3 regions of the Streptomyces sp. NPDC014656 genome follow, and region 3 is predicted to be linked to each of the others. Evidence: riboswitches for the same ligand, from Rfam matches in the RefSeq annotation. Region 3 holds a riboswitch; each other region holds the start of a gene.
The links. Region 3 has a riboswitch for thiamine pyrophosphate ahead of ACF1ED_RS30090 (thiamine ABC transporter substrate binding subunit). Riboswitches for the same ligand answer to the same signal wherever they lie in the genome.
Positions count from the first base shown of each region.

Region 1 (7,669 bases), on a different contig from region 3:
ACCGCGTCGCCCTTCGCGGCGCGGCTGCCCTCGGCGAGGGACTGGGCGGCGACCGAGCCGGCGGCCTCGGCGGAGTGCACCCGCTCCGGCGCGACGGTGACCTTGAGCCCGGCCTCCTGGAGGGCGGCGGTGGCGTCGGCGACGGTCTCGCCGGTCACGTCGGGGACGTCGACGGGCGCGCCCTTGCTGACCACGAGGGCGACGGCCGAGTCCGGGGCCCGCTCGGTGCCCGGCTCCGGGTCGGAGCCGATCACCGCGCCCTGGGCGACGGTCGTGCTGAAGGCGGTGGACACCACGCCGGGGGCGAGGCCCTGCTCCGTGAGGATCCGCTTCGCCTCGTCGAGCGGCTTGTTCCGCAGGTTGGGCACCTTCACGATCTCCGGGCCGCGGGAGAGGGTGAGCGTGACGGTGGTGTGGCTGCGGACCCGCTCGCCGGGAGCCGGGTCGACGCCCATCACGGTGCCCCGCTCGTACACGTCGCTGAAGGCGCGCTTCGTCGTGCCCAGCTCCAGACCGGCGTCGGCCAGCCGCTTGCCGGCCGCCTCCTCGGTCTGGCCGAGGACGGCGGGGACGCGGGTGAACTGGCCGGCGTTGATGTACCAGACGCCGCCGCCGAGGCCCAGGACGAGCAGCACGCCGAGGACGATCATGAGCGGGCCGCGCGGGACGGGCCGGCGGCGGGTGCGGCCCGCGCCCGCGCCGGGCGGCGGGGGCGCGGGGGTCGCGAGGCGGCTGGTGTGCTGCACCGCGTGCGGGTCGGCGGCCTCGGCCGAGGGCACCGGGCGGGCGATCACGCTGGTGCGGTCCTCGCCGGTGTCCCGCTCCTCGGCGCGGGCCCGCGGCGGCACCGCGTCCAGTTGCGCGTCGGTGAGCGCCGCCCGCGCCTCCCGGGCCCGGGCGAGCAGGGCCACGGCGTCGTGCGGGCGGGCCTCGGGGTCGCGGGCGGTCGCGGCGGCGACCAGCTCGTCCAGCTCCGGCGGCAGCCCGGGGACGGCGGCGGACGGGGCCGGCACGTCGGTGTTCAGGTGCTGGTAGAGCACCTGGGCCGGGGTGTCGCCGGAGTGCGGCTTGGCGCCCGTCAGCATCTCGTACAGGACGACGCCGCAGGCGTACACGTCGGCGCGGGTGTCGGCGGTGCCGTGCTCGATCTGCTCGGGGGCGAGGTACGAGACGGTGCCGAGGACCGCCCCTGTGGTGGCGGTCGCCGAGTTGACGGACCGGACGAGCCCGAAGTCGGCGACCTTGACCCGGCCGTCGTCCCCTATCAGCACGTTCTCCGGCTTCATGTCCCGGTGCACGAACCCGGCCCGGTGCGCGGCGCCGAGCGCGGCGAGCACCGGCTCCAGGACGTCCAGGGCGGCGCGGGGCTGGAGGGCGCCGCGCTCGCGGAGCACGTCCCGGAGGGTGCACCCGGAGACGTACTCCATCGCCAGGTAGACGTAGGCGCCCTCGGCGCCCTGGTCGAAGACGGCGACCACGTTCGGGTGCGCGAGGCGGGCGACGGACTTCGCCTCGCGGATGAACCGCTCGACGAAGACGGCGTCGGCCGCCAGGGCGGGGTGCATCACCTTGAGCGCGAGGACGCGGTCGAGACGGGTGTCCACGGCCCGGTAGACCGTGGCCATCCCGCCGACGGCGATGCGCGCGTCGACGCGGTAGCGGCCGTCGAGCAGCCGCCCGACGAGGGGGTCCTGAAGGGTCGTGTCCACGGCGTCGAGTCTACGAGCCGGTACGGACGCGGCCCGCCCCCCGGGGCCGACCGCAGCACGCTTGTGACGTACCCCGCGCCCCGGCGCCCGGGCGGGGTCAGAAGGCGGGGCGCTCCGGGTCGAGGCGGGCGCGGCCCTCCGTGGGGGAGGACGCCTCCGCGAAGTGGCGGCGGGGGATGCGGCCCGCGCGGCGGGCCAGCCGGCCCGCCTCGACCGCGTGCCGCATCGCCGAGGCCATCAGGACCGGCTCCTGCGCGCGGGTCACCGCCGAGGCGAGCATCACCGCCGCGCACCCCAGCTCCATCGCGAGCGCCGCGTCCGAGGCGGTGCCCGCGCCGGCGTCGAGGATCACCGGGACGCCGGCCCGCTCCACGATCAGCTCGAAGTTGTGCGGGTTGCGGATGCCGAGGCCGGAGCCGATGGGGGAGCCGAGCGGCATGATCGCCGCGCAGCCGACGTCCTCCAGCTTCCGGGCCAGGACCGGGTCGTCGTTGGTGTAGGGGAGGACGGTGAAGCCGTCGTCCACCAGGGTCTCGGCGGCGTCGAGGAGCTCCACCCCGTCCGGGAGGAGGGTCCGCTCGTCGGCCACCACCTCCAGCTTGACCCAGTCGGTGCCCAGCGCCTCCCGGGCGAGCCGGGCGGTGAGGACGGCCTCGCCCGCCGTGTAGCAGCCCGCCGTGTTCGGCAGGACGCGGATGCCGAGCCGGTCCAGGACGGAGAGGACCGAGCCCTGCACGGTCGGGTCGAGGCGGCGCATGGCGACGGTGGTCAGCTCGGTGCCGCTCGCCGCCAGGGAGCGTTCGAGGACGTCCAGGCTGGGGGCGCCGCCGGTGCCCATGATGAGCCGGGAGGAGAACTCCGTACCGCCGAGGACGAAGGTGTCGTCGGACATCGCGCTCAGCCCCCCTGCACCGCGGTCAGCACCTCGACCCGGTCGCCGTCGGCGAGCAGCGTCGCCGCCCACTCGCCGCGCGGCACCACCGTCTCGTTGACGGCGGCGGCGACCCCGGCGGGGGCCGCGGTGAGCCCGGCGACCAGGGAGGCCAGGGAGGCGGGGGCGGCGAGCGCGCGCGGCTCGCCGTTCACGGAGACGGTCACGGACGCGTTCATGCGGGCTGCTCCTGACGTACGGGCAGAGCGGTGGGGAAACGGCGGGGGGAGAAGGGGCGGGCCTCGTCGGGGAGGACGCCGGTGGTCAGCGCCTCCGCCATGACGTCGCCGGTGACGGGGGTGAGGAGGATCCCGTTGCGGTAGTGGCCGGTGGCCAGGAGGAGGCCGGGCAGGGCGCTCGGGCCGAGCAGCGGCGCGTTGTCGGGGGAGCCGGGGCGCAACCCGGCCAGGGTCTCGGTGAGCGGCAGCTCGGTGAGGCCGGGGACCAGCTCGTGGGCGTCGCGCAGCAGCTCGTACACCCCGCCCGCGGTCACCGTGGTGTCCCAGCCCAGCTCCTCGCTGGTGGCGCCGACGACCAGCTCGCCGTTCTCGCGCGGCACCAGGTAGACGTGGCTGCCCCGGACCACGGCCCGGACGGTGCGGGAGAGGAAGGGGGCGTACGGGGCGGGGATCCGCAGCCGCAGGACCTGGCCCTTCACCGGGCGGACCGGCGGCAGGACCGCCGGGGGCACGCCCGCCAGCCGGCCGCTGAGGCTGCCCGCCGCGAGGACGGTCCGGTCCGCGGCCAGCTCGGTGCCGTCGCCGAGGACGACGCCGCGCGCCCGGTCGCCGGTCACCACGAGCCGCTCCGCGACGGCCCGGCGCAGGACCACCCCGGCCCGCTCACAGGCGACGAGCAGCGCGGCGGCCAGCCGGCGGGGGTCCACCTGGTGGTCGCCGTCCACCCGGAGCCCGCCGCGCACCCCGGGCGCCAGCATGGGTTCGAGGCGGCGGCACTCGCGGCCGGACAGCCAGGTGGAGGCGAGCCCGCAGCGGGTCTGGAGGGCGTGCAGCTCGCGCAGGTGGGCGCGGTCGTCGGCGTCGAGCGCCACCGCGAGGGTGCCGCAGGCGCGGTAGCCGACGTCGAGGCCGGTGGCCTCCTCCAGCTCGGCGACGAAGGCGGGGTAGCGCGCGGCGGAGGCGAGGTTGAGCCCGAGCAGGGTCTCCTCGCCGTAGTGCAGTTCGGTGACCGCGGCGAGCATGCCGGCCGCGACGCGCGCGGCGCCGCCGCCCGGCTCGGGGTCGACGACCGCGACGGTCAGCCCGCGCAGGGCCGCCCGCCAGGCCGTGACCAGGCCGATGACGCCGCCGCCGACCACGAGGACGTCGGTGGTGTTCGTGTCGGTGCTGTCGGAAGAACGCATGGGCGTCGCCGCCCCTCCCTTCGCCGGCATGACCCGGATCAGGTTCGTACGGTCGGAGGCCGGCCAGCCTCCCTCTCAGCCCGGTGCGTCCGGGCTCCCGCGAGTGGTGTGTGCCCGCCACCCTAGCCCCCGCCGGCGGGGCGCCGCAGGGGACCTCCCTTCCTGACGGGCCGTCAGATGCGTAAGGTGGGCGGGTGAGCGAGCAGAAGCAGACCCAGCGGCACGTCGTGATCGTCGGCGCGGGCATGGCGGGCGTACAGACCGCCGTCGCCCTGCGCGAACAGGGCTTCGAGGGTCCCGTCACCCTCATCGGCGCCGAACCCCACCAGCCCTACGACCGGCCCCCGCTGTCCAAGGCCGTCCTCCTCGGCAAGGCCGAGCACTCCGCCTTCGACGTCGACTTCGAGTCCCTCGGCGTCGACCTCCGCCTCGGCCTCGACGTCACCGGACTGCGCCCCGCCGAGCGCGAGCTCGTCACCGAGGAGGGCCGCTTCCCGTACGACGCCCTCGTCATCGCCACCGGCGCCCACCCGCTCACCCTCCCCGGCACCGAGGGCGTCCCCGGCGTCCACCTGCTGCGCACCCTCGACGACGCCGTCCGCCTCGGGCCCGTCCTCGCCGGCGGCGGCTCCGTCGTCGTGGTCGGCGCCGGCTGGATCGGCGCCGAGTTCGCCACCGCCGCCCGCGAGGCCGGCTGCGCCGTCACCGTCGTCGAGGCCGCCGCCCTCCCGCTGGCCGGCGCCCTGCCCGACGAGGTCACCACCGCCATGGCCGGCTGGTACGCCGAGAGCGGCGCCGAACTCCTCACCCACGCGCGCGTGGAGACCGTCAGGCCCGGCGCCGTCGTCCTCGCCGACGGCCGCGAACTGCCCGCCGACGCCGTCGTCGTCGGCATCGGCGCCCGGCCCGCCACCGGCTGGCTCGCCGGCTCCGGCATCGCCCTCGACCCGAGCGGCGCCGTCACCGCCGACGACCGGCTGCGCACCTCCCTGCCCGACGTGTACGCGGTCGGCGACTGCGCCTCCTTCCCCTCCGCCCGCTACGGGGAGCGGCTCCTCGTCCACCACTGGGACAACGCCCTCCAGGGCCCCCGCACGGTCGCCGCCGACCTCACCGGCGCCGACGGCCCCGCCCCGGAGCCGTACGACCCCGTCCCGTACTTCTGGTCCGAGCAGTTCGGCCGCTTCGTCCAGTACGCCGGCCACCACGCGGGCGCCGACGCGCTGGTGCGGCGCGGCGATTCGTCCGGCGCCTCCTGGTCGGTGCTCTGGCTGCGCGCCGGAGTGCCCGTCGCGCTGCTCGCCGTCGGCCGCCCCCGCGACCTCGCCCAGGGGCGCAGGCTCATCGAGGCCGGCACCCCCGTCGACCCCGAGCGCGTCGCAGACCCGGGCGTCCCGCTGAAGTCGGCGGTCCGGTAGCGCGCCTGGAGCCGGCGGTCCGGTAGCACCCCCGTACGGAGGCGGGCGGGGCGGGCCCGACTACCGGCCGCCGGTCCCGGATGGCAGGCTTGTCCCGTGACCGAGATTGACGCAAACATCGATGCTCTCGTCCCCGCCTGGCTCTACCTCCCCGACATCGCGGAGATGCTCGACGTCGAGGTGACGCGGGTGCGGCAGCTGGTGAAGGAGGGCCAGCTGATCGCCGTGCGCCGCGGGGAGAACAACGCCCTCCAGGTGCCCGCCGCCTTCATCCAGGACGACAAGGTCGTCAAGGGCCTCGCCGGCACCCTGACGCTCCTGCGGGACGACGGCTTCTCCGACGAGGAGATGCTGGAGTGGCTCTTCACCGCGGACCCGACCCTGCCCGGCACCCCCGCGCAGGCCCTCGGCGAGAATCGCGGCACGGAGGTGAAGCGCCGGGCCCAGGCGCTCGCCCTCTGAACCACCGGACCACCACCGCCGGTGCCGCGGCCCCGCGCCGCGGCACCGGCGCCACCCGACGGGGGAACCACCATGCCCACGCCTCGTGAGCGGCTCGCCGACGCCCGGCTCTACCTGTGCACCGACGCCCGGAAGCGCCAGGGCGACCTGCCCGACTTCCTCGACGCCGTGCTCTCCTCCGGCGTGGACGTCGTGCAGCTCCGCGACAAGGGCATGGAGGCCGGCGAGGAGCTGGAGCACCTCGCCGTCCTCGCCGACGCCTGCCGCCGCCACGGCAAGCTCCTCGCCGTGAACGACCGGGCTGACGTCGCCCACGCCATCGGCTCCGACGTCCTCCACCTCGGCCAGGGCGACCTGCCCGTCCCCGCGGCCCGCGCGATCCTCGGCGACGAGGTGCTGATCGGCCGCTCCTGCCACGCCGAGTCCGAGGTGGCCGCGGCCGCCGCCGAGCCCGGCGTCGACTACTTCTGCACCGGCCCCTGCTGGCCCACCCCCACCAAGCCCGGCCGGTACGCCCCCGGCCTCGACCTGGTGCGGTACGCGGCGGGCCTCGCCCAGGACCGCCCCTGGTTCGCCATCGGCGGCATCGACGGGACCAACCTGGACGAGGTGCTGGACGCCGGGGCCCGCCGGATCGTCGTGGTCCGCGCGCTCACCGAGGCCGACGACCCGGCCGCGGCCGCCGCCTCCCTCGCCGCGCGCGTCCGGGAGCGGGCCGGAGCCTGACGGCCCCGCCGGACGGCCGCGCGGCGCACGGCTCCGGCGCGCGGCCCCACGGCACACGGCCCCGTCGGCCCCGCCCGGCCGGGCCCGGAGGGGCCGGTTCCGTCTCGCACCGGTGTCCGAAAAGGTGTCCAGTACTCGGACGCGGTTTCCGCGCCTCCCTGGACCCCGTCTAACCTGCCCGTATGGCCCTTGGAACCGCTTCCGTCCGTACGGACCGAGCCCGCACGGTCCGCGAGATCCTCGCCTCCGGGACGTCGTACTCCTTCGAGTTCTACGCACCCCGGACGGCCAAGGGCGAGCAGGTCCTCTGGAACGCCATGCGCCGCGTCGAGGCCGTCGGCCCCAGCTTCGTCTCCGTGACCTACGGCGCCGGCGGCTCCACCCGCGGCGGCACCGTCAAGGCCACCCAGAAGATCGCCTCGGACACCACCCTCACCCCGGTCGCCCACCTCACCGCCGTCGACCACTCGGTCGCCGAGCTGCGCAACGTCCTCGGGCAGTACGCCGACGCCGGCATCCGCAACATGCTCGCGCTGCGCGGCGACCCGCCCGGCGACCCGCTGGGCGACTGGGTCGAGCACCCCGAGGGCGTCCGCTACGCCGCCGACCTGGTCCGTCTCATCAAGGAGTCCGGCGACTTCTGCGTGGGCGTCGCCGCCTTCCCCGAGATGCACCCCCGGTCCGCCGACCGGGACACCGACATCCGGCACTTCGTCGACAAGTGCCGGGCGGGCGCCGACTACGCGGTGACCCAGATGTTCTTCGACCCGGAGAACTACCTGCGGCTCCGCGACAGCGTCGAGAAGGCCGGCTGCGAGACCCCGATCATCCCCGAGGTCATGCCCGTCGTGAACGTGAAGACGCTCGACCGGCTGCCCCAGCTCAGCAACGCGGCCTTCCCCGCCGACGTGAAAGAACGCATCCTCGCGGTCAAGGACGATCCCGCCGCTGTACGCTCCATCGGTATCGAGTTCGCGACGGAGTTCTGCGCGCGGCTGCTGGCCGAGGGCGTCCCCGGACTGCACTTCATCACGCTCAACAGCTCCACCGCGACGCTCGA
Region 1 covers NZ_JBIBZN010000004.1:313,227-320,895, reverse strand. Annotated here, with positions in the region: gene pknB (Stk1 family PASTA domain-containing Ser/Thr kinase) at 1-1,709, opposite strand, end outside; gene ACF1ED_RS12145 (thiazole synthase) at 1,807-2,601, opposite strand; gene thiS (sulfur carrier protein ThiS) at 2,607-2,819, opposite strand; gene thiO (glycine oxidase ThiO) at 2,816-4,003, opposite strand; TPP riboswitch at 4,001-4,114, opposite strand; gene ACF1ED_RS12130 (NAD(P)/FAD-dependent oxidoreductase) at 4,198-5,421, shown strand; gene ACF1ED_RS12125 (Rv2175c family DNA-binding protein) at 5,518-5,883, shown strand; gene thiE (thiamine phosphate synthase) at 5,956-6,609, shown strand; gene metF (methylenetetrahydrofolate reductase [NAD(P)H]) at 6,792-7,669, shown strand, end outside.
Region 1: it holds a riboswitch for thiamine pyrophosphate, as region 3 does, so the genes downstream of both, thiO (glycine oxidase ThiO) here and ACF1ED_RS30090 (thiamine ABC transporter substrate binding subunit) in region 3, are expected to answer to the same signal.

Region 2 (7,669 bases), on a different contig from region 3:
GCGCACCCCGAGCCGGCCGCGTACGCCGAGCCGCGGGTACGCCCCGAGCCCGCCGCGTACCGCGAAACGGCCGCCCCCGGCGCTCCCCTCGCCACCGGGCACACCACCGGCCACGCCACCACGCACACCACCGTGCAGGCCACCGGCCACACCACCGGACACGCCACCGCGCCCCACCCCGGCGGCGGCTACCCCGGCGACTTCCCGGACGGCTACACCCCGACCGAGCGCGACCTGCCGGTCATCCAGCGCGGCGACACCCTCCAGGTCCCCGTCGCCCCGGCAGCCGCCCCCGCGCCCGCCCCCACGGGCGACGGCCCCGGCCCGCTCTACGTCGTCGGCGACGTCCACGGCTACCTCGACGAACTCGTCGCCGCACTGCGCGCCCAGGGCCTCGTCGACGAGAACGGCGGCTGGGCCGCGGGCAACGCCCGCCTGTGGTTCCTCGGCGACTTCACCGACCGCGGCCCCGACGGCATCGGCGTCATCGACCTCGTCATGCGGCTCTCCGCCGAGGCCGCCGCCGCCGGCGGCTACTGCAAGGCCCTCATGGGCAACCACGAACTGCTCCTCATCGGCGCCAAGCGCTTCGGCGACACCCCGGTCAACTCCGGGGCCGGCACCGCCACCTTCCAGGCCGCCTGGCTGCTCAACGGCGGACAGAAGCACGACATGGACCGCCTCCAGGACGTCCACCTCCAGTGGATGTCCCGGCTCGACGCCGTCGTCCACGAGGACGGCCACCTGCTGCTGCACTCGGACACCACCGCGTACCTCGACTACGGCCAGACCATCGAGGACGTCAACGAGACGGTCCACGAGATCATCCGGCGCAACGACGCCGACGAGGTCTGGGACCTCTTCCGGAAGTTCACCAAGCGATTCGCCTTCCGCGACGAGGGCGGACCGCAGGCCGTCCAGGAGCTGCTCGGCACCTACGGCGGTTCCCGGATCGTCCACGGCCACAGCCCGATCCCGTACCTCCTCGGACAGGTGGGCACGGAGGACGGCGAGGAGGACTCCCGCCCGGCCGTCGACGGCCCGCACGTCTACGCCGACGGGCTCGCCATCGCGATGGACGGCGGAGTCACCATGGCCGGAAAGCTGCTGGTGGTCCAACTCCCGCTGGCGGACTGACTCTCACCCTGCGCAGCCGGGGAAGGCGAATTCCGGAAACCCCCTGTCAGCGCGCACGGTCACGGCCCTACCATCGTTCTCCCCAGCTAGGCAGGCTCTCCTCCGCTTCCGCCCGGACCGCCGTTCTCCACGGCCGGTCCCGGCCCACCGAGCATCGGGGGATGCACATGAACGTGGCTCCGCACCTGCTGACCGAGGACCGCGCCGAGTACGAGCGGCTCCTCGACGAGGCACTGCGCACCGCGCCGGAACGGCCGGAACTCGACGGTGCCGGCACGCGGCTGACGGCCGCCCAGCTCCGCGCGATGGCGCTGAACGCGACGGCGCTGATCACCGCGGCGGCGGCGAGCGAGTACGAGCACTTCACCAAGGTGCGCGAAGAGCACCGCGCCGCCTCCAACCGCCCCCGGACCCCCGGCCCGGAGGAGTCGCCGGGCGCCGTCGCGGTCCTCACCGTCCTCGTCCCGGTGCTCGCCGGCACGGCGGCCGCGATCTTCCTCCTGGTCGGCGCCGTGGTCCATCTGCTCGCCCCGGCCGCCGCCCTGGGCACCACCCTGCTCACCGCCGGCCTGGTCTTCGGCGCCCTCGCCGCCGCCGGACTGCTCTGCGCCGGCGCCGGCCTCCTCCTGACGGCCCTCCGCAACAGCCCGGCCGAGTCCGGCGCCCCCGACGACGAGCTCTCCCGGGCCCGCGCCGACTGGCGCGAAGCCCTCCTGGAGCGCGGTGTCATCCCCTTCCTCCAGGCCGCCCTCACCGCCACCGACCCGGCCCCGCCGCCTCCGGCACCCTGACGCGTCCCGGGCATCGCCCTGACGCGCCCCGGACGCACCCCCGGCACACTCCGCCGTAGGAAACGCGCCCCGGCCCGCGATCCCCCCGTGAACCGCGGGCCGGGGCGCGTCCCGTACGAGCGGCGGCTACTCCGCCATCGGCAGGTAGACGCGGTTGCCGGAGGCGGCGAACTCCGCCGACTTCTCGGCCATGCCGGCCACGATCTCCTCCTTCTTCAGGTCCCCGCCGTGTTCGCGGCGGATGTCCTGGGAGATCTTCATCGAGCAGAACTTCGGGCCGCACATCGAGCAGAAGTGGGCCGTCTTCGCGGGCTCCGCCGGCAGCGTCTCGTCGTGGAACTCACGGGCGGTGTCCGGGTCGAGGGCCAGGTTGAACTGGTCCTCCCAGCGGAACTCGAAGCGCGCGTCCGAGAGGGCGTCGTCCCACTCCTGGGCGCCCGGGTGCCCCTTGGCGAGGTCCGCCGCGTGCGCCGCGATCTTGTACGTGATGACACCGGTCTTCACGTCGTCGCGGTTCGGCAGGCCCAGGTGCTCCTTGGGCGTGACGTAGCAGAGCATCGCCGTGCCCCACCAGGCGATCATCGCCGCGCCGATGCCGGAGGTGATGTGGTCGTAGGCGGGCGCGACGTCCGTGGTCAGCGGGCCGAGGGTGTAGAACGGCGCCTCCTCGCAGATCTCCTGCTGGAGGTCGATGTTCTCCTTGATCTTGTGCATCGGGACGTGGCCCGGACCCTCGATCATCGTCTGCACGTTGTGCCGCTTGGCGATGGTGTTGAGCTCGCCGAGGGTGCGCAGCTCCGCGAACTGGGCGTCGTCGTTGGCGTCGGCGATCGATCCGGGCCGCAGACCGTCGCCGAGCGAGTAGGTGACGTCGTACGCCGCGAGGATCTCGCAGAGCTCCTCGAAGTTCGTGTAGAGGAAGTTCTCCTTGTGGTGCGCGAGGCACCAGGCCGCCATGATCGAGCCGCCGCGGGAGACGATGCCGGTCTTGCGGCGCGCGGTGAGCGGCACGTACGGCAGGAGCACGCCGGCGTGCACGGTCATGTAGTCCACGCCCTGCTCGGCCTGCTCGATGACCGTGTCCTTGTAGATCTCCCAGGTCAGCTCCTCGGCCTTGCCGTCGACCTTCTCCAGGGCCTGGTAGAGCGGCACGGTGCCGATCGGCACGGGGGAGTTGCGCAGCACCCACTCGCGGGTGGTGTGGATGTTGCGGCCGGTGGACAGGTCCATGACCGTGTCGGCGCCCCAGCGGGTCGCCCAGGTCATCTTCTCCACCTCCTCCTCGATCGAGGAGGTGACGGCGGAGTTGCCGATGTTGGCGTTGACCTTCACCAGGAACCGCTTGCCGATGATCATCGGCTCGATCTCGGGGTGGTTGACGTTGGCCGGCAGCACCGCGCGGCCCGCCGCGATCTCCTCGCGGACGACCTCGGGAGAAACGTTCTCCCGGATCGCCACGTACTCCATCTCCGGGGTGATCTCCCCGCGGCGGGCGTACGCGAGCTGGGTCACGGCCTGCCCCGTGCGGCCGCGGCGGGGCAGCCGCGGGCGGCCCGGGAAGACCGCGTCGAGGTTCTTCAGCCCGCCGCCGCGCGGCGAGGTGTGCTTGATGCCGTCGTCCTCGGGGCGGACCGGACGGCCCGCGTACTCCTCGGTGTCGCCGCGCGCGATGATCCAGTTCTCGCGGAGCGGGGCCAGGCCCCGGCGGACGTCGGTGTCGACGGCGGGGTCGGTGTACGGACCGGACGTGTCGTACAGCGTCACGTCCTTGCCGTTGGTGAGGTGCACCTGTCGGACCGGCACCCGGAGGTCGGGGCGGGAGCCCTCGACGTACCCCTTGTGCCAGCCCGGCGTGCGCGCGCCGTTCGGGTCCTTCTGGTCGGAGGCAGGCGTGCGTGCGTCCTGAATGGTCATGAGACCGAATCTCCCTACGCCGGCATTACCCGGTAACAGGTTCGGCGGTCGGCGCAGCCTCCTCCCGTACGTACGTCAGTCAGTACGCGCGTACGGTGATCAGCGCCCTCTCAGCCCGGTGCTCCGAGCTCCCGCGTGTGCAAAGGTGTCACGAGGCTAGCGCCCTCCCTGGCGTGCTGAACAGTGGGCCCCGGCCGTTCTTGCGATGATCGGGCGGTGACTTCCTCGCAGCAGAACCCCGATCCGCACGGCCATGAGCACGGGCACGGCGCCGGCCCAGGCGCCGGTCAGCACGGTCCGGGCCACGGCTCCGGCGCCGGCTCCGGTCACGGTCCCGGCCAGGGTTCCGGCCACGGCCACGGTTCCGGTTCCGGCCATGGCACCGGTTCCGGACATGGGCACAGCCACAGCCACGGGCCCGCCGCACCCGTGTCCCGCCATCTGCGAAGGGTCATCGCGGCCGTCCTCATCCCCTTCGCCACCGCCGTGGTCGTCGGTCTCGTGGTGCTCTGGCCCGGCGGCACGCCGGCGCACGAGCGGACCGGCGTGGGCTTCGACCGGCAGACCGAACAGGGCAAGGTCGTGGCGGTCGAGCGGGTGGACTGCAAGGACGTGAACGCCGCGCAGGTGCCGCCCACCGGCGACACCTCCACCCCCCAGGGCCGCGAAGCGGTCAACGGGCAGCAGGGGCAGTGCGAGAAGGCGACGATCGAGGTCACCAGCGGGCCCGACGCGGGCCGTCGCTTCACCGAGATCGTGCAGCCGGACGCCCCTCGTCAACTGGACCAGGGCCAGGGCGTGGTGGTCGCCTACGCCCCCGACGCCCCGAAGGACCTGCAGTACTCGGTGACGGACGTGAACCGCAAGGTGCCGATGGCGGTCCTCGCCGGCATCTTCGCGCTCGCGGTCGTGCTCGTGGGACGGCTGCGGGGCGTGATGGCGCTGATCGCGCTGGCGGTGAGCTTCCTGGTGCTCACGCTCTTCATCCTGCCCGCGATCCTGGAGGGTTCGAACCCGCTGGTCGTGGCCGTGGTCGGGTCGAGCGCGATCATGTTGCTCGCGCTCTACATGTGCCACGGCCTCTCCGCGCGCACCTCGGTCGCCGTCCTCGGCACACTGATCTCGCTGCTGCTGATCGGCCTGCTCGGTTCCTTCTTCATCGGCTGGGCCTCGCTCAGCGGCAACACCGACGACTACACCGGACTGATCCACGGCCTCTACCCGGAGATCGACATGTCCGGCCTACTGTTGGCCGGTGTGATCATCGGTTCGCTCGGTGTCCTCGACGACGTCACCGTGACCCAGACCTCGGCGGTCTGGGAGCTCCACCAGGCCGACCCGGGCATGGGGCCGCGCGCGCTCTACCGGGCCGGGATCCGGATCGGCCGCGACCACATCGCCTCGGTGGTCAACACGCTGGTCCTGGCCTATGCCGGTGCCGCGCTCCCCCTGCTCCTGCTCTTCACCATCGCGCAGAGCAGCATGGGGACGGTGGCCAACAGCGAGCTGGTGGCGGAGGAGATCGTCCGGACCCTGGTGGGCTCGATCGGTCTGGTCGCCTCGGTGCCGGTCACGACGGCGCTCGCGGCGCTGGTGGTGTCGGCCGACCGCCCGTCCGAGGAGGCCGGCGTCCGGACGGCGGGCCGCGGCGGACGGCGGCGCCGCGCGAAGTGACGGACGCGCGGCGGCCGTACGGGAAGCGGGCCAGGTCGGCGGCCGTACGCGGGCGGGGCGGATCGGCAGCCGTACGGAGCGGGCGCCGGTCGGCAGCCGTACGGAGCGGGGCGCCTCGGGTCGGGCGTACGGAGCGGGCGCCGGTGTCAGCCGTACGGAGCGGGCGCCGGTCAGGCGGGGCCGGCGCTCTCCTCGGCGAGGATCCGGCCGAGCGCGGCCTCCAGGCTGTCCTCGAAGTCGCCCAGTGTCTGTTCCTGACCGAGTGGGACGAGCTTGTCCGTGCGGTCGAGGAAGGCGACGAGCGGCGGGGCGCTGGCGCGGAAGAGGGCGCGGTCGCCGCCCACCTGGAGCCGGATGGAGACGTCCGACAGGCCCTCGGGGTCGATCGGGGCGATGTGGACGTCGCCGTCACCGCTCGGGCGGTTGATCCCGTCGAGCAGCAGCTCTCGGCCGAACGCCCAGGTCACAGGCGCGTCTCCGGGGAGGTGGAAGGTCATCCGCACCGCGTAGGGATCCCGGGTCTCGTATCGCAGTTCGACTGGGATCTTGAAGGAGAGCTCCTCGGAGACGAGGAAGCTCATCAGGACCTCGGCCTGAACCGACTCTCGCATCATGTACCCCGCAGTAGATGGAGCAGTTGTGTAAACACAGCTGCTGAAAGCTGTGACCGAAACGGCCAGGAATGATCCCCCGTGGCCCTCTTGACGCAATCGTGCTGTACGCGCTAGCGGATCACAAGGAGTGATTTTTCAGATACTGATAGAGAAGGCGAGCGAACTGAAGAGGCTTCCGATCTCCGTACGTAGTCGCTCGACTGCTGGGAGCAACCGTTCTTCCTGGTGAAGAGGGAGGGAAATGGCCAGAGTGGCCGCTGTGGAACCCGCTGTGATGGGGATGGCCGCACAAACCGTGCCGAGCGCATATTCCTGACGCTCCACCAGGGGCTCCATTCGCCCCAAACCACCCAAACGCTCCAAAAGCATCCGCCGGTTACGCACCGTGTACGGAGTGATGGCTTCCACCGGGTGCCGGTCAAGGTGGTCTTGACGAGACTTCAGATCCAGTTGGCTGAGCAGACACTGCCCGATCGCATGGGCGTGACCGGTCTCCCGGAAGTCGGCCCACTCCTCCACCGCGGGGGAGTTGGGAGTGTCCGCCACCGAGACCAGTTCGATCTCGCCGTCGCGGTAGAGCGCGAAGTAGACCGGCACACCGATCTCGTCCCGCCAGTGGGCGAGGAAGTCCTCGATCTTGATGCGACGATTCTGCACAGCCCCGCCGCCGGCCAACCTGGCGGCTGCCTCCCCCAGATAGAAGGCACCCTTCTCGCGGAGCAGATAGCCCTCGTGCGTCAGGGTGCGGAGGAGGTGGTACGTCGTGGGCAGCGGAAGGCCCGTCTCCCGGGCGAGCTGCTTGGCGGGGGCGCCGTCCTCGTGGGAGGCCACGGCCTCCAGAAGTCTCAACGCCCGCTGCACCGAGCCGATCAGGGTAGGTGCAGCTGTCTGCGTAGCCATGGCCAAAGGTCACCCCCAGGCGTGACGACGGATGCGTGACCGCACCCGCCCGCGGGGGCCGCCCCCGCGCACCCGCCGGGCCTGGGGCCTGGTACACCGATGGGGTCCGTCGGACGGACCCCTCAAGGGACGAGCGGGAAACCGCCGGTCTGCCGGAGATCTACACCCGTAGCCCCCGACTCGGCGGAGATCTGCCACTCTAGTGGCTTGTCCTCACCCCACCCCGTTTCCACCAGCGCGTTCCCTCTGCCGGGCTAATGCCCGGCAGACACCGAATACCGATGAGTAGCTTGTGCTACCAATCGCGGTCGGACTTCGACGGGGTGCCGAACTTCCGTACGGCGTAGATGAGTCCGGCGACCAGCGCGACGAACAGCAGCACCTTGAACAGCAGCCCGACGACGAAGGCGAGGACGCTGGTGATGACTCCGCCGAAGACGAGCAGCACCAGGGCGGGTATCGCGATCCACTTCACCCACCACGGCAGTCCCGCGAGAATCTCCTGTACGGCCATGGCTCTCTCCTTCGCTCACGAAGCCCCGTCCGGAACCCTCCGTCCCCGACACCTCAAGGCTAGGCGGGAACCCCGCCCCGACGGGGCCTCGGGGGCCCGGGCTCTCCCCTGATCCGACCCCTAGG
Region 2 covers NZ_JBIBZN010000015.1:197,321-204,989, forward strand. Annotated here, with positions in the region: gene ACF1ED_RS29540 (metallophosphoesterase) at 1-1,137, shown strand, start outside; gene ACF1ED_RS29545 (hypothetical protein) at 1,299-1,928, shown strand; gene thiC (phosphomethylpyrimidine synthase ThiC) at 2,055-3,842, opposite strand; TPP riboswitch at 3,837-3,987, opposite strand; gene ACF1ED_RS29555 (YibE/F family protein) at 4,026-5,516, shown strand; gene ACF1ED_RS29560 (SsgA family sporulation/cell division regulator) at 5,687-6,127, opposite strand; gene ACF1ED_RS29565 (IclR family transcriptional regulator) at 6,266-7,030, opposite strand; gene ACF1ED_RS29570 (DUF5326 family protein) at 7,326-7,544, opposite strand.
Region 2: it holds a riboswitch for thiamine pyrophosphate, as region 3 does, so the genes downstream of both, thiC (phosphomethylpyrimidine synthase ThiC) here and ACF1ED_RS30090 (thiamine ABC transporter substrate binding subunit) in region 3, are expected to answer to the same signal.

Region 3 (7,669 bases):
GATGCTGCTCACCGCCGACGACGGGCCGTGGCGGGTGCTGACCTTCCTGCTGCTCACGGTGGTCAGCGACACCGGGGCGTACGCGGTGGGCTGGCGCTTCGGCAAGCACAAGCTGGCGCCGCGGATCAGCCCCGGCAAGACCCGCGAGGGACTGTTCGGCGCGGTGGCCTTCGCGATGGCGGCCGGCGCGCTCTGCATGCAGTTCCTGATCGACGACGGCACCTGGTGGCAGGGCCTGGTCCTCGGCCTGGCGGTGGCGGCGAGCGCGACGCTCGGCGACCTCGGCGAGTCGATGATCAAGCGCGACCTGGGCATCAAGGACATGGGCACGCTCCTCCCCGGACACGGCGGCATCATGGACCGGCTGGACTCGCTCCTGCCGACGGCGCCGGTGGTGTGGCTGTTGCTGGCGCTGTTCGTGGGTACGGGCTGAGCGGGCGGCGGGTCGTGTGGGGTGCCGGGGCGGGTTGCCTGGTCACGGCGCCACGCGGCGGAGCCGCACGTCGACGCCGTATGGACCGGCTGGACTCGCTCCTGCCGACGGCGCCGGTGGTGTGGCTGTTGCTGGCGCTGTTCGTCGGAACGGGTTGACGCGCAGGCGGGTACTCTGGAAGGGCTCGGGCCGTGAGGTCCGGGCCCTTTCGTCGTCCTCGCCGCCGCGGGGACGGATCCAGTGAGGTCGCTCCGGCACCGCAGTGCCGTGCTCCCCGCCGTCGCGGGACGTCCGACCTCGTGCCTGTTTGAGGAGAGACGCCGCCGTGGCTCGTCCGGCCCCCGGAGAACTCACTTTCGTCGCCCCGCGCGGAGTCAAGAAGCCGCCGCGGCACCTTGCCGACCTCACGCCCGCCGAGCGGAAGGAGGCCGTCGCCGCGATCGGCGAGAAGCCCTTCCGCGCCAAGCAGCTGTCGACGCACTACTTCGCGCGGTACGCGCACGACCCCGCCGAGTGGACGGACATCCCGGCCGCCTCGCGGGAGAAGCTGGCCGGGGAGCTGCTGCCCGACCTGATGTCGGTGGTGCGGCACATCTCGTGCGACGACGACACCACCCGCAAGACCCTGTGGCGGCTGCACGACGGCACGCTCGTCGAGTCCGTGCTGATGCGCTACCCGGACCGGGTGACGATGTGCATCTCCTCGCAGGCCGGCTGCGGCATGAACTGCCCGTTCTGCGCGACCGGGCAGGCCGGTCTCGACCGGAACCTGTCGACCGCCGAGATCGTGCACCAGATCGTCGACGGCATGCGCGCGCTGCGCGACGGCGAGGTCCCCGGCGGGCCCGCGCGGCTCTCGAACATCGTCTTCATGGGGATGGGCGAGCCGCTCGCCAACTACAAGCGGGTCGTCGGCGCCATCCGCCGGCTGACCGACCCCGAGCCCGACGGCCTCGGCCTGTCGCAGCGCGGGATCACCGTCTCCACGGTCGGGCTCGTGCCGGCCATGCTGCGCTTCGCCGACGAGGGCTTCAAGTGCCGGCTCGCCGTCTCGCTGCACGCGCCCGACGACGAGCTGCGGGACACCCTGGTGCCGGTGAACACCCGCTGGAAGGTGCGGGAGGTGCTGGACGCCGCCTGGGAGTACGCGGAGAAGTCCGGCCGCCGGATCTCCATCGAGTACGCCCTCATCCGGGACATCAACGACCAGGCGTGGCGCGGCGACCTGCTCGGCAAGCTGCTCAAGGGCAAGCGCGTGCACGTCAACCTGATCCCGCTGAACCCGACGCCGGGCTCGAAGTGGACCGCCTCCCGGCCGGAGGACGAGAAGGCGTTCGTCGACGCGATCGCCCGGCACGGCGTGCCGGTGACCGTCCGCGACACCCGCGGCCAGGAGATCGACGGTGCCTGTGGACAGCTGGCGGCCTCCGAACGCTGACCTTGTACCCTGTGCTCGAACACACCTGCATATTCCGACAGGGGAGCGCCACAGCGCTGAGAGTGCGGTAACCGTAGACCGCAGACCCTCTGAACCTCGCCCAGGTCATTCTGGGTAGGAAGTTCGGTCGTAACTCGAGCTGTTGCGCCCTGCCCACCTCCGGGTGGGCGGGGCCGCGTCTCCTTCTGGTCCCACCCAGGAGGACAACACATGAACACCAGGAAGGCCGCCGCCGTCGCGCTGGCCGCGGCGCTCGGCGTCACGAGCCTCGCCGCCTGCTCCACCGAGGACGCCCGCGAGGCCGCGGGCAAGTCGGGCGCGCCCGCGCCGAAGACCGTGACCCTCGTGAGCCACGACTCCTTCAACGCCTCGAAGGAGGTGCTGGCGGAGTTCACGAAGCAGACCGGTTTCACCGTGAAGGTGCTGAAGGCCGGTGACGCGGGCGAGGCCGTCAACAAGGAGATCCTGACCAAGGGCTCCCCGCAGGGCGACGTCTTCTTCGGCGTCGACAACACGCTGCTCTCCCGCGCCGTCGAGAACGGCATCTTCGTGACCTACGAGGCGAAGGGCGCGGACCGGATCCCGGACGCCTTCAAGCTCGACAAGCGGGTCACGCCGATCGACACCGGCGACATCTGCGTCAACTACGACAAGAAGTACTTCGCCGACAGGAAGCTGGCGCCGCCGCAGACCTTCGACGACCTGGCGAAGCCGGAGTACAAGGACCTCCTCGTGGTGGAGAACCCCGAGCGGTCCTCCCCGGGCCTCGGCTTCCTCCTCGGCACCGTCGCGAAGTACGGCGACACGGGCTGGCAGGACTACTGGTCGAAGCTCAAGGCGAACGGCGTGAAGACCGTCGACAGCTGGGAGCTGGCCTACAACCAGGAGTTCTCCGGCTCGGCCGGCGGCAAGGAGGCCAAGGGCGACCGCCCGCTGGTCGTCTCCTACGCCTCCAGCCCGCCGGTCGAGGTGCTGTACGCCGAGCCGCAGCCGAAGGAGGCGCCCACCGGGGTGTCCACCGGCACCTGCTTCCGGCAGATCGAGTTCGCGGGCCTGCTGGCCGGGGCGAAGAACCCCGAGGGCGGCAAGGCGCTGATCGACTTCCTGGTCTCGAAGAAGTTCCAGGACGACATGCCGCTCCAGATGTTCGTGAACCCGGTGGCGAAGGACGCGGCCCTGCCGGAGCTGTTCACGAAGCACGGCGTGGTCGTCGAGAAGCCGGAGACGATGGAGCCGGAGAAGATCGCCGAGAAGCGCGAGGCGTGGATCCAGCAGTGGTCGTCGCTCCTCAAGTGAGGCGTGACCCGAAGGGGAGCGCGGCGCGGCTGGGGCTGATGGCCCTGCCCGTCGCGTTCTTCGCGTTCTTCTTCGCCTGGCCCGTGGTCTCGATCGTCGAGCGCGGGCTGCGGCCCGACGGCGCCTGGGACCTCGGCGCGATCGGGACGACCCTGGGGCGCTCCGACATCCTCGACGTGCTCGGCTTCACCGTGTGGCAGGCGGCCGCCTCCACCGGTCTCACGCTGCTGGTGGCGCTGCCGGGGGCGTACGTCTTCGCCCGCTTCGACTTCCCCGGCAAGGGCGTGCTGCGGGCGGTCGTGACCGTGCCGTTCGTGCTGCCCACGGTGCTCGTCGGCACCGCCTTCCTGGCCCTGGTGGGCCGGGGCGGCTTCACCGACGAGCTGTGGGGGCTGCGGCTCGACACCTCCGTGTGGGCGATCCTCCTCGCGCACGTCTTCTTCAACTACGCGGTCGTCGTCCGGACCGTCGGCGGGCTGTGGGCCCAGCTCGACCCGCGCCAGGAGGAGGCGGCGCGGGTGCTCGGCGCGTCCCGGTGGCGGGCCTGGCGGGCGGTGACGCTGCCCGCGCTGGTGCCGGCGGTGTCGGCGGCGGCGCTGATGGTCTTCCTCTTCACGTTCACCTCGTTCGGCGTCGTGCAGATCCTCGGCGGGGACGCGTACACGACGCTGGAGGCGGAGATCTACCGGCAGACGGCCCGGCTGCTCGACCTGCGGACGGCCGCCGTGCTGACGCTGACGCAGTTCGTGGCGGTCGGCGCGATCCTCGCCGTGCACGCCCGGACGGTGCGGCGCCGGGAGACGGCGCTGCGGCTGGTCTCCCCGGAGCTGACCGCGCGCCGGCCGCGCGGTGCCGGCCAGTGGGCGCTGCTCGGCGGGGTGCTGGCCTCGGTGGCGGTGCTGATCCTGCTGCCGCTCGGGGTGCTGGTGGAGCGTTCCTTCGCCACGCCGGAGGGGTACGGGCTGCGCTACTACCGGGCGCTCGGCTCGCTCGACGAGGCCGGGACCTTCCTGGTGCCGCCGCTGGAGGCGGTGGGGAACTCGCTGCGGTACGCGGTCGCGGCCACGGCCGTGGCGGTGGTGGTCGGCGGGCTCGCGGCGGCGGCGCTCACGCGGCGGGCCGGGCGGCTCGTGCGGGGCTTCGACGCGCTGCTGATGCTGCCGCTCGGGGTGTCGGCGGTGACGGTCGGCTTCGGTTTCCTGATCACGCTGGACGAGCCGCCGTTCGACCTGCGGGCCAGCTGGATCCTCGTACCGCTCGCGCAGGCGCTGGTCGGCGTGCCCTTCGTGGTCCGGACGATGCTGCCGGTGCTGCGGGCGGTGGACCAGCGGCTGCGGGAGGCGGCGGCGGTGCTCGGCGCGTCGCCGTGGCGGGCCTGGCGGGAGGTGGACCTGCCGCTGGTGCGGCGGGCGCTGCTGATCGCGGCCGGGTTCGCCTTCGCGGTGTCGCTGGGCGAGTTCGGCGCGACGGTCTTCATCGCCCGGCCCGACAGCCCGACGCTGCCGGTGGCGGTGGCGCGGCTGCTGGGCCGGCCGGGCGAGCTCAACTACGGGCAGGCGATGGCCCTGTCGACGATTCTGATGGTGGTGTGCGCGGTGTCCCTGCTGCTGCTCGAACGGCTGCGGACCGACCGGACCACCGGGGAGTTCTGATGCTGACCCTTGAGGGAGCGACCGTACGGTTCGGGGCGCGGGCGGTCCTCGACGCGGTGGACCTGGCGGTCGCCGAGCACGAGACCGTGTGCGTGCTGGGGCCGAGCGGCTCCGGCAAGTCGACGCTGCTGCGGACGGTCGCCGGGCTCCAGGCGCTGGACGCGGGCCGGGTGCTGCTCGGCGGCGCCGACCAGGCGGGGGTGCCGGTGCACCGGCGGGGGGTGGGCCTGATGTTCCAGGACCACCAGCTCTTCCCGCAGCAGGACGTCGCGGGGAACGTGGCCTTCGGGCCGCGGATGCGCGGCGTGCCGAAGGACGAGCGGGCCGCGCGGGTCGAGGAGCTGCTCGACCTGGTCGGACTGCCGGGCGCGGGCCGGCGCGCGGTCGCCTCGCTGTCCGGCGGCGAGCAGCAGCGGGTGGCGCTGGCGAGGGCGCTGGCGCCCCGGCCCCGGCTGCTGATGCTGGACGAGCCGCTGGGGCAGCTGGACCGGGGGCTGCGGGAGCGGCTCGTGGTGGAGCTGCGGGCGCTGTTCGGGCGGCTCGGGACGACGGTCCTGGCGGTCACCCACGACCAGGGGGAGGCGTTCGCGCTCGCGGACCGGGTGGTGGTCATGCGGGACGGGCGGATCGTGCGGTCGGGCACGCCGGTGGAGGTGTGGCAGCGGCCGGGCTCGGAGTTCGTGGCCCGCTTCCTGGGCTTCGAGAACGTCGTCCCGGCGACGGTGTCCGGGACGGCGGCCGAGAGCGTGTGGGGCCGGATCCCGGTGCCGGCGGGTGCGCCGTCGGGGGAGCGGACGCTGTTGGTGCGGCCGGCCGGGGTCCGGGTGGCCCCCGCCGGGGAGGGCCTGGCCTGCCGGGTCGCGTCCCGCACCTTCCGGGGCCATCACGTGACGGTCGTGCTGCGCCCGGCGGACGGGCCGCCGCTGGAGGCGGAGTTCCCGCTGGGCGAGGTGCCGGAGGAGGGCGCGGAGGTGACGGTGGCCTTCCGTGCGGAGGACGTGGTGGTGCTGGACGGGGACGGTCAGAGCCGGTCGTAGAGGGCGCGGAGCCACGGCTGCCGGACCTCGGGCATCCGGGCGAGGGTCCTGCGGAGCGTGCGGCGGTCGGGGTGGAAGGGGTGCCCGGGGCGCTCCGGGTGGGGGTAGTCGTCGCGGACGACCTGGGGCGGCAGCGTCCCGGACACCGGCGTCGGCGAGGTCTCCCCGGGGCCCGTCAGGTAGGCCCAGACGGATGCGGGGAGCGGGACGGCGACCGCGTCCCCGGGCGGCCGCCAGGGCTCTCCGGTCCTTCGGTCGGCGGGGACGAGGACGATGTCGGCGTCCGTCCGGGACAGGCCGGGGCCGGCCGGGCCGACGGTCAGGAAGGGCGGCCCGGCCGGGAGCAGCCGCTCGACGGCCCGGCCGAACATCACGGTCGGCAGGCCGGCGGGGAGGAGCAGGGCCCGGCCGCCGGAGGCGGCCAGCAGCCGGGCGAGCGCGGTTCCGGCCACGGCGGTCCACCGCACGTCCCAGTGGCCCTCCGGGTCGACCGGCGGCAGCGGCCGGACCGGGGCGGCCGGCGGAGGGACGCCGAGGGACCGCCGGACGACGGCGCCGGGGTCGTACCGGACCGTCTGCCAGACCCCGCAGTCGTCCTCGCGGAAGCCGACGCCGAGGCCGCAGCGGGCGCACAGCAGGCTGGGTTCGTCACCGGCGACGATGCCGAGACAGGAGTCGCCGGACCGCTCGGGCAGCAGCCGGGTGCCGCGGGTGTCGCCCGGGGAGAGGACGAGCACGTTCCGGGGGCCGGTGGCGGGGGCCCACAGCGGCGCGTACACCCCGGGGGCCGCGGCCTCGGACGCGCCGGTCTCCTCCCGGTGCCGCCGGGGCCGTCCCCACGGGTCGGGGTCGACGGCGTAGGTCCCCGGCTCCATGAGCGCGGGCATCCACTCGTGGTGGCCTGTGGCGTGGGCCTCCGCCGGCAGCGCCACCCGCTCCACCGGGACCGACAGTTCCATGCCGCAGCCCGCGCACACGAGGACGTCCACCTACGCGGCTCCCAGCCGGGCCAGCGCCGCCGGGGCCTCGTCGACGGAGTCGACCAGGGCGATGCGGGCGGCCATCGGGCGGCCGGCGGCGAGGGTCTCCAGGAGGGGCCAGGCGGGCAGGCGGGTGGTCCAGTGGGCGCGGTCGACGAGGACCATGGGGGTGGGGGCGCCGAGGGAACCGTAGTAGTTCGGGGTGGCGTTGCCGAAGATCTCCTGGACGGTGCCGGCGGCGCCGGGGAGGAAGACGACGCCCGCGGTGGAGCGGGCCAGCAGGCCGTCCTCCCGGAGCGCGTTGGCGAAGTACTTGGCGATGTGCCCGGCGAAGGCGTTGGGCGGTTCGTGGCCGTAGAACCAGGTGGGGATGCCGATCGAGTCGCCCCCGCCGGGCAGCAGCGTCCGCACGGCGAAGGCCGCGCGGGCCCACTCGGTCACCGAGGGCGTGAAGGACGGGGCCTTCGCGAGGAGGGCGAGGGCGTCGTCGAGGGCCGGGCCGTCGAAGGGGGCGGTGTACGCGCCGAGGTTCGCCGCCTCCATCGCGCCGGGGCCGCCGCCGGTCGCCACCGCGTACCCGGCGCGGGCGAGGGTGCGGCCGAGGCGGGCCGCGCCCGCGTACGCCCCGGTGCCCCGGTCCATCGCGTGGCCGCCCATCACGCCGACGACCCGCCGGCCCGCGAGGTGTTCGTCGGGGCGTCGCCGACGGCGTCGTCGTGGAGCGAGCGGAGCATGGAGGAGAAGACGTCGCCGTCGGCGCGGGTGGCGCCGAACCAGGCGTAGGAGAGCGCGTCGGGGGTCTCCGGGTAGCCGCCGGGCCCGGTCACGCCCTC
Region 3 covers NZ_JBIBZN010000016.1:79,896-87,564, forward strand. Annotated here, with positions in the region: gene ACF1ED_RS30080 (phosphatidate cytidylyltransferase) at 1-433, shown strand, start outside; gene rlmN (23S rRNA (adenine(2503)-C(2))-methyltransferase RlmN) at 759-1,871, shown strand; TPP riboswitch at 1,901-2,010, shown strand; gene ACF1ED_RS30090 (thiamine ABC transporter substrate binding subunit) at 2,082-3,167, shown strand; gene ACF1ED_RS30095 (ABC transporter permease) at 3,206-4,819, shown strand; gene ACF1ED_RS30100 (ABC transporter ATP-binding protein) at 4,819-5,856, shown strand; gene ACF1ED_RS30105 (hypothetical protein) at 5,841-6,845, opposite strand; partial or broken gene ACF1ED_RS30110 (LOG family protein) at 6,846-7,669, opposite strand, start outside.